2 regions of the Sebaldella termitidis ATCC 33386 genome follow, and region 1 is predicted to be linked to the other one. Evidence: riboswitches for the same ligand, from Rfam matches in the RefSeq annotation. Region 1 holds a riboswitch; the other holds the start of a gene.
The links. Region 1 has a riboswitch for lysine ahead of STERM_RS22520 (transporter substrate-binding domain-containing protein). Riboswitches for the same ligand answer to the same signal wherever they lie in the genome.
Positions count from the first base shown of each region.

Region 2: it holds a riboswitch for lysine, as region 1 does, so the genes downstream of both, lysA (diaminopimelate decarboxylase) here and STERM_RS22520 (transporter substrate-binding domain-containing protein) in region 1, are expected to answer to the same signal.

Region 1 covers NC_013517.1:2,435,267-2,440,761, forward strand. The annotation lists gene STERM_RS11320 (amino acid ABC transporter ATP-binding protein) at 1-217, opposite strand, end outside; gene STERM_RS22515 (amino acid ABC transporter permease) at 222-1,019, opposite strand; gene STERM_RS22520 (transporter substrate-binding domain-containing protein) at 1,101-1,940, opposite strand; lysine riboswitch at 2,002-2,165, opposite strand; gene STERM_RS11335 (PTS sugar transporter subunit IIC) at 2,308-3,621, shown strand; gene STERM_RS21275 (MarR family transcriptional regulator) at 3,690-4,184, opposite strand; gene STERM_RS11345 (alkyl/aryl-sulfatase) at 4,406-5,495, opposite strand, start outside.
Region 2 covers NC_013517.1:3,134,553-3,140,047, reverse strand. The annotation lists gene STERM_RS14750 (PTS sugar transporter subunit IIC) at 1-1,187, shown strand, start outside; gene STERM_RS14745 (hypothetical protein) at 1,221-1,487, shown strand; gene STERM_RS14740 (YqfO family protein) at 1,600-1,926, shown strand; gene STERM_RS14735 (hypothetical protein) at 1,986-2,273, shown strand; gene STERM_RS14730 (hypothetical protein) at 2,615-3,169, opposite strand; lysine riboswitch at 3,439-3,618, shown strand; gene lysA (diaminopimelate decarboxylase) at 3,707-5,014, shown strand; gene STERM_RS14720 (aspartate kinase) at 5,037-5,495, shown strand, end outside.

The DNA.
Region 1 (5,495 bases):
TTCCTGTTGTTATATCTTTATCGTGATAAAATATCTCACCGCTTGTCGGTCTCTCCAGAAGATTTATGCAGCGAAGCAGTGTAGACTTACCGCTTCCCGAAGAGCCTATTATACATACTACTTCTTTTGGTTTTACAGTAAAATTAATATCTTTCAGGACACAACGGCTTCCGAAATCTTTTCTCAGATGTTCTATTTTTATAATTTCATTACCCACACTATTACCTCTCTTTCAACAAATTACTGTCAATCTCTTTCTCAATTGTCTCTGCAATTTCAAAATTTTTCGGACCGTCGATTTTCTTTTCTACAAATCTCAGAATCAGACTGATTGTAAATGTAAGAAAGAAATATATTGCACTTGTTATTATAAATACTTCATAATAACGAGTATACGTTCCTGCCAGTGATTTTGAAGTGAAAAAGAGTTCGGTAACACTGATAACGTTAAGAACCGATGTATCTTTTATATTTATAATAAACTCATTTCCTACAGAAGGTAATACATTACGTATTGCCTGCGGAAATATAATGGATTTCATGGTTTGAAAATGACTCATTCCTATTGCCTGGGCTCCTTCAAGCTGTCCCTTATCCACAGAATCAATTCCGCCTCTGATTATCTCAGCCATGTAAGATCCGGTATTTATTGATACTATGAATAATGCTGCCGGTATAGGATCAAGATTAAAATCAAATCTTTGTAGAAGTACTGGAAGCCCGTAATAAATAACCATTGCCTGTACTATCATAGGTGTTCCCCTGAAAACAGCTATATATATTTTTATTATTATCTGAGATAGCTTAATAAAAAACTTTTTTATTACCGGTGTTTTTTCATCTATATACGCTTCCCTTACTAATGCAACACATAATCCGATAAAAAATCCCACAATAGTTCCTGTTAGCGAAATATAAAGAGTCGTAATGGTACCGCTTAAGAACTGGTTTCCGTTTTTTTCTATGAAAAAAGCTACCCAGCCTAAAAAAGTCCTCGTACCATCTGCTGCTAAAAACATAATTTCCCTCTTTCCAGTATCCTGGCTTCTCTTTGGTTCTGCTCAGAATACATCTTGACTTGTTTAATTTTATAATAAAATCTAATTTTCTAACGGCTGATTCTTAATAGCATCTTCCATTATTTTTTGACGCTCTTCTTCTGTAATTCCGGCAAGAATTTTATCTATCTGGTCTTTAAGATCTGTATTTCCTTTTTTCAGTCCCACAGCCACATCGACTTCCTCATTGGAATATTCAAAACCCTTTCCTTTTTCAAAAGTAATATATTTCAAATTTGGGTTTGCAGTTTCTGCTGCCATTGCTCCCGGTCTTTCAGAAACATAACCGTCTATTTTCCCGGAATTAAGTGCTACTATCATAGCAGGAAAATTTTCCATTGCTGTCTGCTTGTTCGCTCCTGTAAGCTGATCTATTACAGTATAGTGAAGTGTATTCAGCTGTCCAGTTATTTTAGCTCCCTGAAAGTCTTCAAGTGTTTTTGCATTTGCATATTTTCCGTCTTTTGCTACTACTACTACAAGATCCGACTTATAATAAGGCGATGTGAAATCCAGACTTTCTTTACGTTCTGTAGTTGGTGACATACCTGCTATTACTGCATCTATCTTACCAGACTGCAGTGCCGGTCCAAGAAGTCCGTCCCAGTCTGTCTGTACTATTACAAGTTCTTTTCCAAGACCTTTTGCTACAAGCTTTGCTATTTCCACGTCATAACCGCCGCAGTATCCGTTGCTCGAATTCTTTACGGCACCGTTGCTGTCATCACTTTGGAACCAGTTAAAAGGGGCATATCCGCATTCCATTCCCACTCTGAACTCATTGCTTTCTTTTTTTCCTTCTCCCCCGCTTCCGCCTTTTCCACAGGCTGTTAATACCACAAGCATCAATATTAAAGCAAATAAATTAATTTTTTTTATCATATTTTCCTCCTAATTTATAAAAAAAGGTTGTTCACTATTATGACAACCTGTTTATATATAGTTGTTTAATAGTGCCATCCAATGGATGAGTGACAAAGATGTTATCTCTGCCCCCACATTATACTCATGCCTTCATATAATGTTCGGCGATGGTTACCTTTCATATGCTTCCCAGCCTGCCAGCTCTGCATATTACTAATTCTCACCGCTACCTCTATAAAACCTAATTTTATTCTATTGTTATTAAATAATGATAGCTGATATTTCCAGAAATGTCAAGTATTAATGAATATATAATATATAATTTGCTATTTTATACTTTATGTAGTAATATTAGAATGAATTTAATTTTTAGAGAGGAGAAAAAATGGGAAATAATTTTTTTAGTTTTATGGAAAAAACTCTTATGGGGCCTATGTCAAAGCTTGCTAACCAAAAGCATCTGCTGGCTGTAAGAAATGGAATGATATCTACTATTCCTCTTACTATAGTAGGAAGTTTCTTTTTGATACTTGCTTCTCCGCCACTTAGCCCCACATTTTTAAAATCGATTGACTACGCTAATAAATATGGAATGAATTTCGCACTGGTGTTCAGACTTAGTATGGGGATTATCGCCGTTTTTGCCACTTATAATATTGCTTACTATCTGGCAAAATCTTATAATCTGGATGGTGTATCGGCAGGAACACTTGCTCTTGTCGCGTTTATGATGACACAGGTTCCTTTATTTCTGGAATTTACATTGAAAAATGCCGCAGAGCCTACAAAGGGATGGGTAGTTCCTATGAATAATCTTGGTTCGGCCGGATTATTCGGAGGTATTATAATAGCCTTTTTCGCTGTGGAAACTCTCCGGTTCTTTAAGGAACACAGGCTAGTAATAAGAATGCCTGACGGAGTGCCCGAAGCAGTGGGAAGATCTTTTGAATCACTATTCCCCACTATTTTTGTGGTAGTAGTTGTCTATCTTGTTTCTATACACTTCGGATTTGATATTCATAAATTTTTATACGGATTTTTTAAACCGCTTATCAGCCTTGTTAATCATCCTGCCGGAGTTATAGTTATTGTTTTTCTTATTACTTTTTTATGGGCATGCGGTATTCACGGAGTTGCAATAATTGGTTCTGTTGCAAGACCAATATGGCTTATCCTTCTGGATCAAAATGGTGCAGCTCTTGAAGCAGGTGCAAAGGTGCTCCCTAATATTGGTGCCGAACCTTTTTATCAGTGGTTTATCTGGATAGGCGGTTCAGGATGTACTATAGGACTTCTTATTCTTATGGTTTTTTCGAAGTCAAAGCAGTTAAAAAGTCTGGGCAGAATTGCTCTGCTTCCCGGAATTTTTAATATAAACGAGCCTATTATATTCGGAACACCAATTATGTTAAATCCGTTTTTGATTATACCATTTATGCTTGCACCAATAACTACAGCTCTTTTAAGCTATTTTGCCATGGCTGCCAATATGGTATCAAGAGTTTCTACTCTTGCCCCTTGGACATTTCCGGGACCTATAGGTGCTTATCTGGCTACAAACGGTGATTTCAGGGCAGTAATACTGGTATTTATAAATATAGCAATTTCTACAATTATTTATTTTCCTTTTTTCAAACTTTATGAGAAAAAATTAGTTGCCGAAGAAAAACTAAACTCTGAAAAGAAAGCAGCAAACTAAAAGCAGACCGGAAATCCGGTCTGCTCATTTTTATTTTAATAAATACAATTATTATATTTTATTTTCTTTCAGCCAAATAAATCAATATTATGAAAAAGCTTTAATGAAATTCGTTCCAGACACTTTAACTCTTCATCTGTAAATTCTGAAAAGATTTTTTTATATCTGGAATGATATTCAGGAATTAAACCATTCAGGAAACGGTATCCTTCTTCAGTCATTGTTATTTTATAAACTCTTTTGTCACTTTTATCTTTTACTTTTTTTATAAATTTCTTTTGACATAATGTCTTAATAACATTACTAATAGTGGGAGCAGACAAACCAAATTTTTTTGAAATATTTCCGGCAGTTTCCGGCTTATTGTGATTTAAATACAAAGTTAACAGTATTGACAGCTGTGTACTCGTAGTACCAAAGTGGCTTAAATGACTCTCCACTCTCCCGTTGGCTTTTTGTGCGGTCATCATAAAACTAAAATATGCTCTTATTACATCTAAATCATTTATTCCATACTCTTCAGATAAAATGTTAAATTTTTCCATACCGGGAAATTTATTCATAAAAGAGGCTCCATTCCTATTATAAAATCAAAATTAAACATTCTGTTTATTATTTAATGCAATAAATTATATAATTTCATAGTTCATTTTGTCAATAAGAATTATTTTATTTCCGGATCAAAATAGCTTTTCTGCACTGTTTTCCGCTAAGAACACTTAATGCTTATTTTTTTACAATCAAAAGGGAATCTGCCGTTAGACAAATTCCCCCAAAATATTTATTACGGTGTTACTATATTAAAGTCCGGAGTAAATGAATCAAAAGTTTCCAGCAGTTCATTAAATTTAGATGTATCTCCTGTAACTTTGGCTCTGCCTGCCTGAACTTCCTTATCCAGTGTTGTAGCATTTCCAGCTATTCCAAGTAATGATTCTTTCGGAATAGTCATGCTTAAATCTGCATTTCCGAAGCTGTTTACTTTTCTATAAACTAATACACTATTCTCGAGTGTAATTACATATTTTTCCTTTAGATTAGGTTCTTCCCAGTTTATTACCATTTTTTTGCCGTTTGCCTTATCTCCTATGATATGTATTCCAAAATAATCCAGTATCATATCAGGAGTCATAGCATTAAGAGTATCAGGACTGGCAGTAGTTGCCGTAATTTTTGGCGTACCGTTTCTAAGCTCATAAGCACCCATTAGATATTCGTTTCTCCATGTACCGTTTTCTGATTGGTAACCCAGCTGCTCGAGTATATCTGCCTGAAGATTTTTAGCGGCTGTGTTATTTGGTTCCGCAAATACTACCTTATTCATTACTTCAGCAGCCCATCTGTAATCACCTTTATTATATGCTTCTCTGGCTTTTTTCATTACAGCTGCTGATCCTCCCATATACTCCACATATTTTTTAGCTGATTCTTCCGGCGGCAGCGGATTCAAATTCGCTGGATTACTGTCGTACCATCCCAGATATCTTTGGTATATAGCTTTTATGTCATGACTCACACTTCCGTAATATCCTCGTAATGCCCAATCCTGATCCAGATTCTGAGGTAATTTAAGATTTTCTGCTATTTCATTCATTGTATATCCCTTATTTATCAGTCTTAAAGTCTGGTCATTCAGATATTTATATGCATCTCTCTGATTAGACAAGTAAGATACTATTTCTTTATTACCCCATTTAGGCCAATGATGCTGTGCTATTACTACATCAGTTTTGTCTCCGTAACGGGCAACTGCTTCATCAAGAACTTTCCACCAATTTTCAGCGTCTCTTACCTGTGCTCCTCTCAAAGTATAGAGATTATGTAATGTATGTGTCGCATCTTCCGCTGTGTTCAGAAGCTTGAACTGCGGAAAA
Region 2 (5,495 bases), 700 kb from region 1:
CAATTGTCGGTTCATTTTTTGTAATATTGCTGAATATTCCGATAAACGGATATGCAGAGTTAATAGCTCCTTATAAAGACGCACTGGATATTCCTTTTCGTTTTACAGTGGGAATAATGTCTTTATACAGTGCATTTACCATAGGATCTTTTCTTGGAAAAAGCTATAAGCTTGATGATGTAACAAGCGGTTTTCTGGCTATGCTGGCTACTATACTTATGATAGTACCTGTAAATATAAAAGAAGGTGTGACTACTGCAGGAACAACAGTTTCAGGGAGATACATTCCTATAGCTCCGCTCAGCTCACAGGGTCTTTTCGGTGCTATAGTGGCTTCACTTATAGCAGTGGAAATTTATCGTTTTGTAAAAGAAAAGAAGATAGAAATAAAGATGCCTGACGGAGTACCGCCTGTAGTGGCAAGTTCGTTCGCAGCTTTATTTCCAACGCTTATTATAATAATATTATTTTGGATACCTCGTCATTTTTTCGGATTTGATCTGAATGGTATCATATCATTTGCAATTTCTCCGTTAAAGGTATTTTTAACAGGGAATAATCTTATCGGCGGAGTTTTAACACAATTTTTCATATGCTTATTCTGGATTTTCGGTATACACGGTCATGCAGTTTTGGGTCCAATAATCAGACCATTCTGGGATCAGGCGATAATACAGAATATGGAATTATTCCAGGCAGGAATAAGTGCTTATCAGCTTCCGAACATATTTACAGAACAGTTTTTTCAATGGTATGCACAGATGGGAGGAACAGGAGGAACTCTGGCACTGGTAGTACTTTTTATGACATCAAAATCACAGTATCTGAAACAGCTTGGAAAGCTTTCTATACTTCCCGGAATTTTTAATATAAACGAGCCGATGATATTCGGAGCACCCATAGTAATGAATCCTCTTCTGGCAGTGCCGTTTATGCTGGTTCCTGTGGTTAACACTATTATTGTATATATTTTTACTGCTTTAAACATTATACCCAGAATGATGGTAAAACCTCCCTTTACAGTGCCGGCACCATTAGGAGCACTGATAACGACAAACTGGAACTGGATGGCATGCGTTCTTGTTTTTATATGCTTTTTTGTATCACTTGCCATATATTATCCCTTTTTCAAGCTGTTTGAAAAGAGAACTCTGGACAATGAAAATGTACAGTCTGTCGGAGAATAAAAAAATAATTTATTGAAAGAAAAGGTGGAGAATATGTATTCAGTTTTTGGAACAGTTATTTTAGCTGTGATTATAGCAATAACCCGCATTATTTTCGGGAAAAATGAAAAACTGGGAAATATAGGAACGTTTAAACTTGTACTTATGAGTATAGGAGGAGTATTTATAAGTGTGTTAATATGTGCGGTACTGGGAAACAGATTTTACGGGCTGATAATCCTGGTTACGGTATTTTTCGCAGCTTTAATTCAGATACATTATGCCAAAAGAGTGGAAAGGTATAATGAAACGGGAAAATAAAAAGATATTTTAAAATGATGTTCTAAATACTAATAAAGTGATATTATATATGGGAGAAGAGTTTTTTTCTCCCTTTTTGGATAATTAATTTTGGAGAGCGAGGAAGATAAAAATGTATAAGTTTGTCTTTTTTATACCTGAGGAATATAAGGAAAATATGAAAAAATCTTTATTTGAAGCCGGGGCAGGAAAATATGAAAATTATGATATGTGTTCCTTTGAAGTAAAAGGTACCGGACAGTTCAGACCCCTTACAGGAAGTGACCCTTTTTTGGGGAAAACAGGAGAAATGGAGACAGTGGCAGAGTACAGGATAGAAATGCTTTGCTCGGCTGAATATATTGAGAATGTAGTGGAAATACTGCTGAAAGAGCATCCTTACGAGGAACCGGCATATGAAATATATAAGGTGTATGATAAGAGGATTTTTCAGAATTGAGTTAGTGTAAATACCTGTAGAGGGAAATTAAATTTTTTGTGCGGGTATTTTATATAAAGTTGAATTTTAAGTATAAAAAAATTATGATTTTACTTAGGAGAACTAAAAATATAGGGGATGATTTTATGGTCTATTTTTTAACACATACAAGAAAAGCAGAAAAGAACTTGATAGAGAGAAAATATATCGGAATTTGTTCAACACTTGAAAAAGCAGAAGAAAAAGTGCAGGAATATGTCAAATATGAGGGGTTTGAAAGATTTCCCAATGGATTCAAAATAAAAAAATATATTATAGACGGAAAAAAAGATAATAGAGAATTTAAAAAAGTCTATCTTTTAGGGTAGCATAAAGAATATAAGGATGATACAGAAGATAACGAGATTCTAGGATTCTTTTCAACTATAAAAAAAGCTAGGGGATATCTTGCTGAATATAAAATAAAAAAGAATTTGAAACCTAGATCAAGAGGATACTATGTAGAGAAATGGTATGTTGATTTAGACTTTGGCTGGGAGGGAGGATTTATTACATTTGAAGAGTATCTGGAATCAATAAAGCGGGAAAAATAGTTAATAGATAGTTTGAATTGTAAAAATATGAAGAAAAGAATAAAAATATTCTCTCTTCATATTTTAATTTTGTATCATTTTTCAATTTTATAAATAAAAGTATCAAAATTTCATATCTATACTGAAAATTCTTTTAATTCCGCAAGAATGCCGGTCAAAAAATCTTTAAGCTCCTTATTGTCTGTAGAATCCTTTATTTTTTCAAATAATCCGGCTTTGTCATTTATGAATTTCCATGAATAGTAATAAGTATTCAAAAATGAAATGTCATCGTAGCCGGGTGGGAATTCTTCTTCCCAGTATAATTCGTCGTCATCCTCAGGAGCAGACCATAAGGAACCTTCTGAAATAAGCTCAAGAGGATCAGTAAAAATCTCTGACTTATCATAATCATTCTGGATAACATTTTTAAATGAAGTCAGAACCAGATCATAAATTTCCATCTGATCAAAGCTAAAATTCTTTTTTCCCTCCGCAAAGTCTTCTTCCAGCTGGATAAGGAGAAAGTATACTCCCCATGGAGTAACCTGCCATAATGTTTCCTGATGTTCCAGAAGATTATTTAATTCTTTGTAATTTCTGTTCTCAATAAGTCTGGGAATATCTGTTCCTCTCCCGTAAGGAGTAGTCAGCTCCTTCCATGGAATATCACTGATTTTTATCTTCTTCATAATACCACCTCATATTAAATCTTAATTTTTCAGCTTTTTATCTGCTGATCCGGAGAAAAATACTGATTCTTTCTTAATTATAGAAAGCTGTTTTTTCCAGAAAGGATCAGTTATATAATTTCAGATATAACCAAGTTTATCACAGGAAAAAAGAAATGTACAGATTAAGATATCAATATATGTTATCATGGATACATTAATGAAATATAATTTAGGTATATGAAAAAATTATTTTACAATTCAAGCTAAATAGTTTATAATTGTAAAAAATAATAGATAGAGGCGCGGAAAGCTAAGAGTAGATTTATTGAGACTGTCAGTCTGTGATATAAATCAAAAGGAGTATCCGCCGAAGCTGTGAGAAACTGACAGGTTTCACAGCTGGGCTTGTGGAAAATATCCATAAGACTGTCATTTCCGTTTATCGGTAATGTTGAGCTATCAGGTATAAATACAGTACTTTTATATAAATAGTATTTTATCTGCTGATGGCTTGTCTATCAGCATTTTTATATATGACTTGAGAGGAGTAAAATTATGAAATTATTCGGAACATCAAAAATTAACGAAAGAGGAAATCTTGAAATCGGAGGGATAGATACTGAAAAGCTTACAGAGGAATTCGGCACACCGCTTTATGTAATGGATCAAAAACTTATTGAAGATACTATTGATATAATGAAGGAAGCTTTTGTATCAGAAAGATTCAATACACAGATAGCTTATGCAGGAAAGGCATTTCTTACCACAGGAATGGTAAATCTTGTTAACAAAAAGGGTCTGGATCTTGATGTAGTATCTGCGGGAGAATTATATACAGCTGTAAAAGCGGGATTTCCCATGGAGAGAATACATATGCACGGGAATAACAAGTCTGATGAAGAATTGAATATGGCAATAGAATATGGAATAAAAGAAATAGTTATAGATAATGAAGATGAAATAGAAAAAATAGAAAGAATATGCAGAGAAAAAAATAAAAAGCAGGCGGTGCTTTTGAGAATAGATCCAGGAATTGAGGCACATACACACGAGTATATAAAAACCTCAGGTCTGACTTCAAAATTCGGGGTTTCATTATTTCAGGAGAATCTTTTTGATATAGTAAAAAGACTTGATGACAGTGAATTTATTGAATTTAAAGGATTTCATACCCATATAGGATCACAGATTTTTCAGTCAGCATTCTTTATATTTGCACTTGATGAAATATTCAAATATCTTAGCAAGCTGAAAGAAGAACTGGGAATAGCAGTAGAAACTGTAAATATGGGCGGAGGCTTCGGAGTTTATTATGCTGAGGGAGACCAGCCGCCAAAGCTTGACGAGCTTCTAAAGGAAGTAATTACATATACTGAAGCTATGGAAATTAAATACAGAATAGGATTCAAAAATCTTTATATAGAACCGGGAAGAAGTATAGTTGCAAATGCCGGTACAACATTGTATACTGTAGGAGGAATTAAAGAAACTGTGGGCGGAAAAACATATGTTTTTGTTGACGGCGGAATGGCTGATAATATAAGACCTGCTTTATATCAGGCAAAATATGAAGCCGGAATAATAAATAAGCTGAAAGATGAAGACAGAAAAGAGATAACTCTTGCAGGGAAATTCTGTGAATCGGGAGATGTATTAATAGGGAATGCAAAGCTTCAGAACGCAGAAGTAGGAGATATAATAGCTGTTCCTACGACAGGGGCATACTGCTATTCTATGTCAAGCAATTATAACAGATTTGCAAAACCGGCTCTTGTATTTGTAAAAGACGGACAGGCAAAGCTTGCAGTAAAAAGAGAAACTTTAGATGATCTGGTAAGAAACGATATTATATTTGAATTATAACAATGGAAATGGAGGAGCTTCCTTGATAATCGTACATAAATACGGCGGTAGTTCTGTAGCGACTACTGATAAAATAATAGAAATAGCCAAATATTTGGGAGAGGTAAAAGATCAGGGACATGACGTGATAGTAGTGGTTTCGGCTATGGGAAAAAGAACTGATGCATTGATAAGTCTTGCCAAGGAGATAACAAAGGATCCGGATAAAAGAGAACTGGACAGACTCATGTCCACGGGAGAACAGACTACAATTGCACTTCTTGCCATAGCATTGAAAAGCTTAGGTTATGATGCGATTTCTCTTACAGGTGTACAGGCGGGAATAAAAACATCAGGCTTTCATACCAAAAATGTCATTGATTCAGTGGATAACAATAAAATAAATGATTTGCTGAAAGAAGGAAAAATAGTAATAGTAGCAGGTTTTCAGGGAGTTAATTCACGAGGTGATGTTACTACGCTGGGAAGAGGCGGGTCTGAT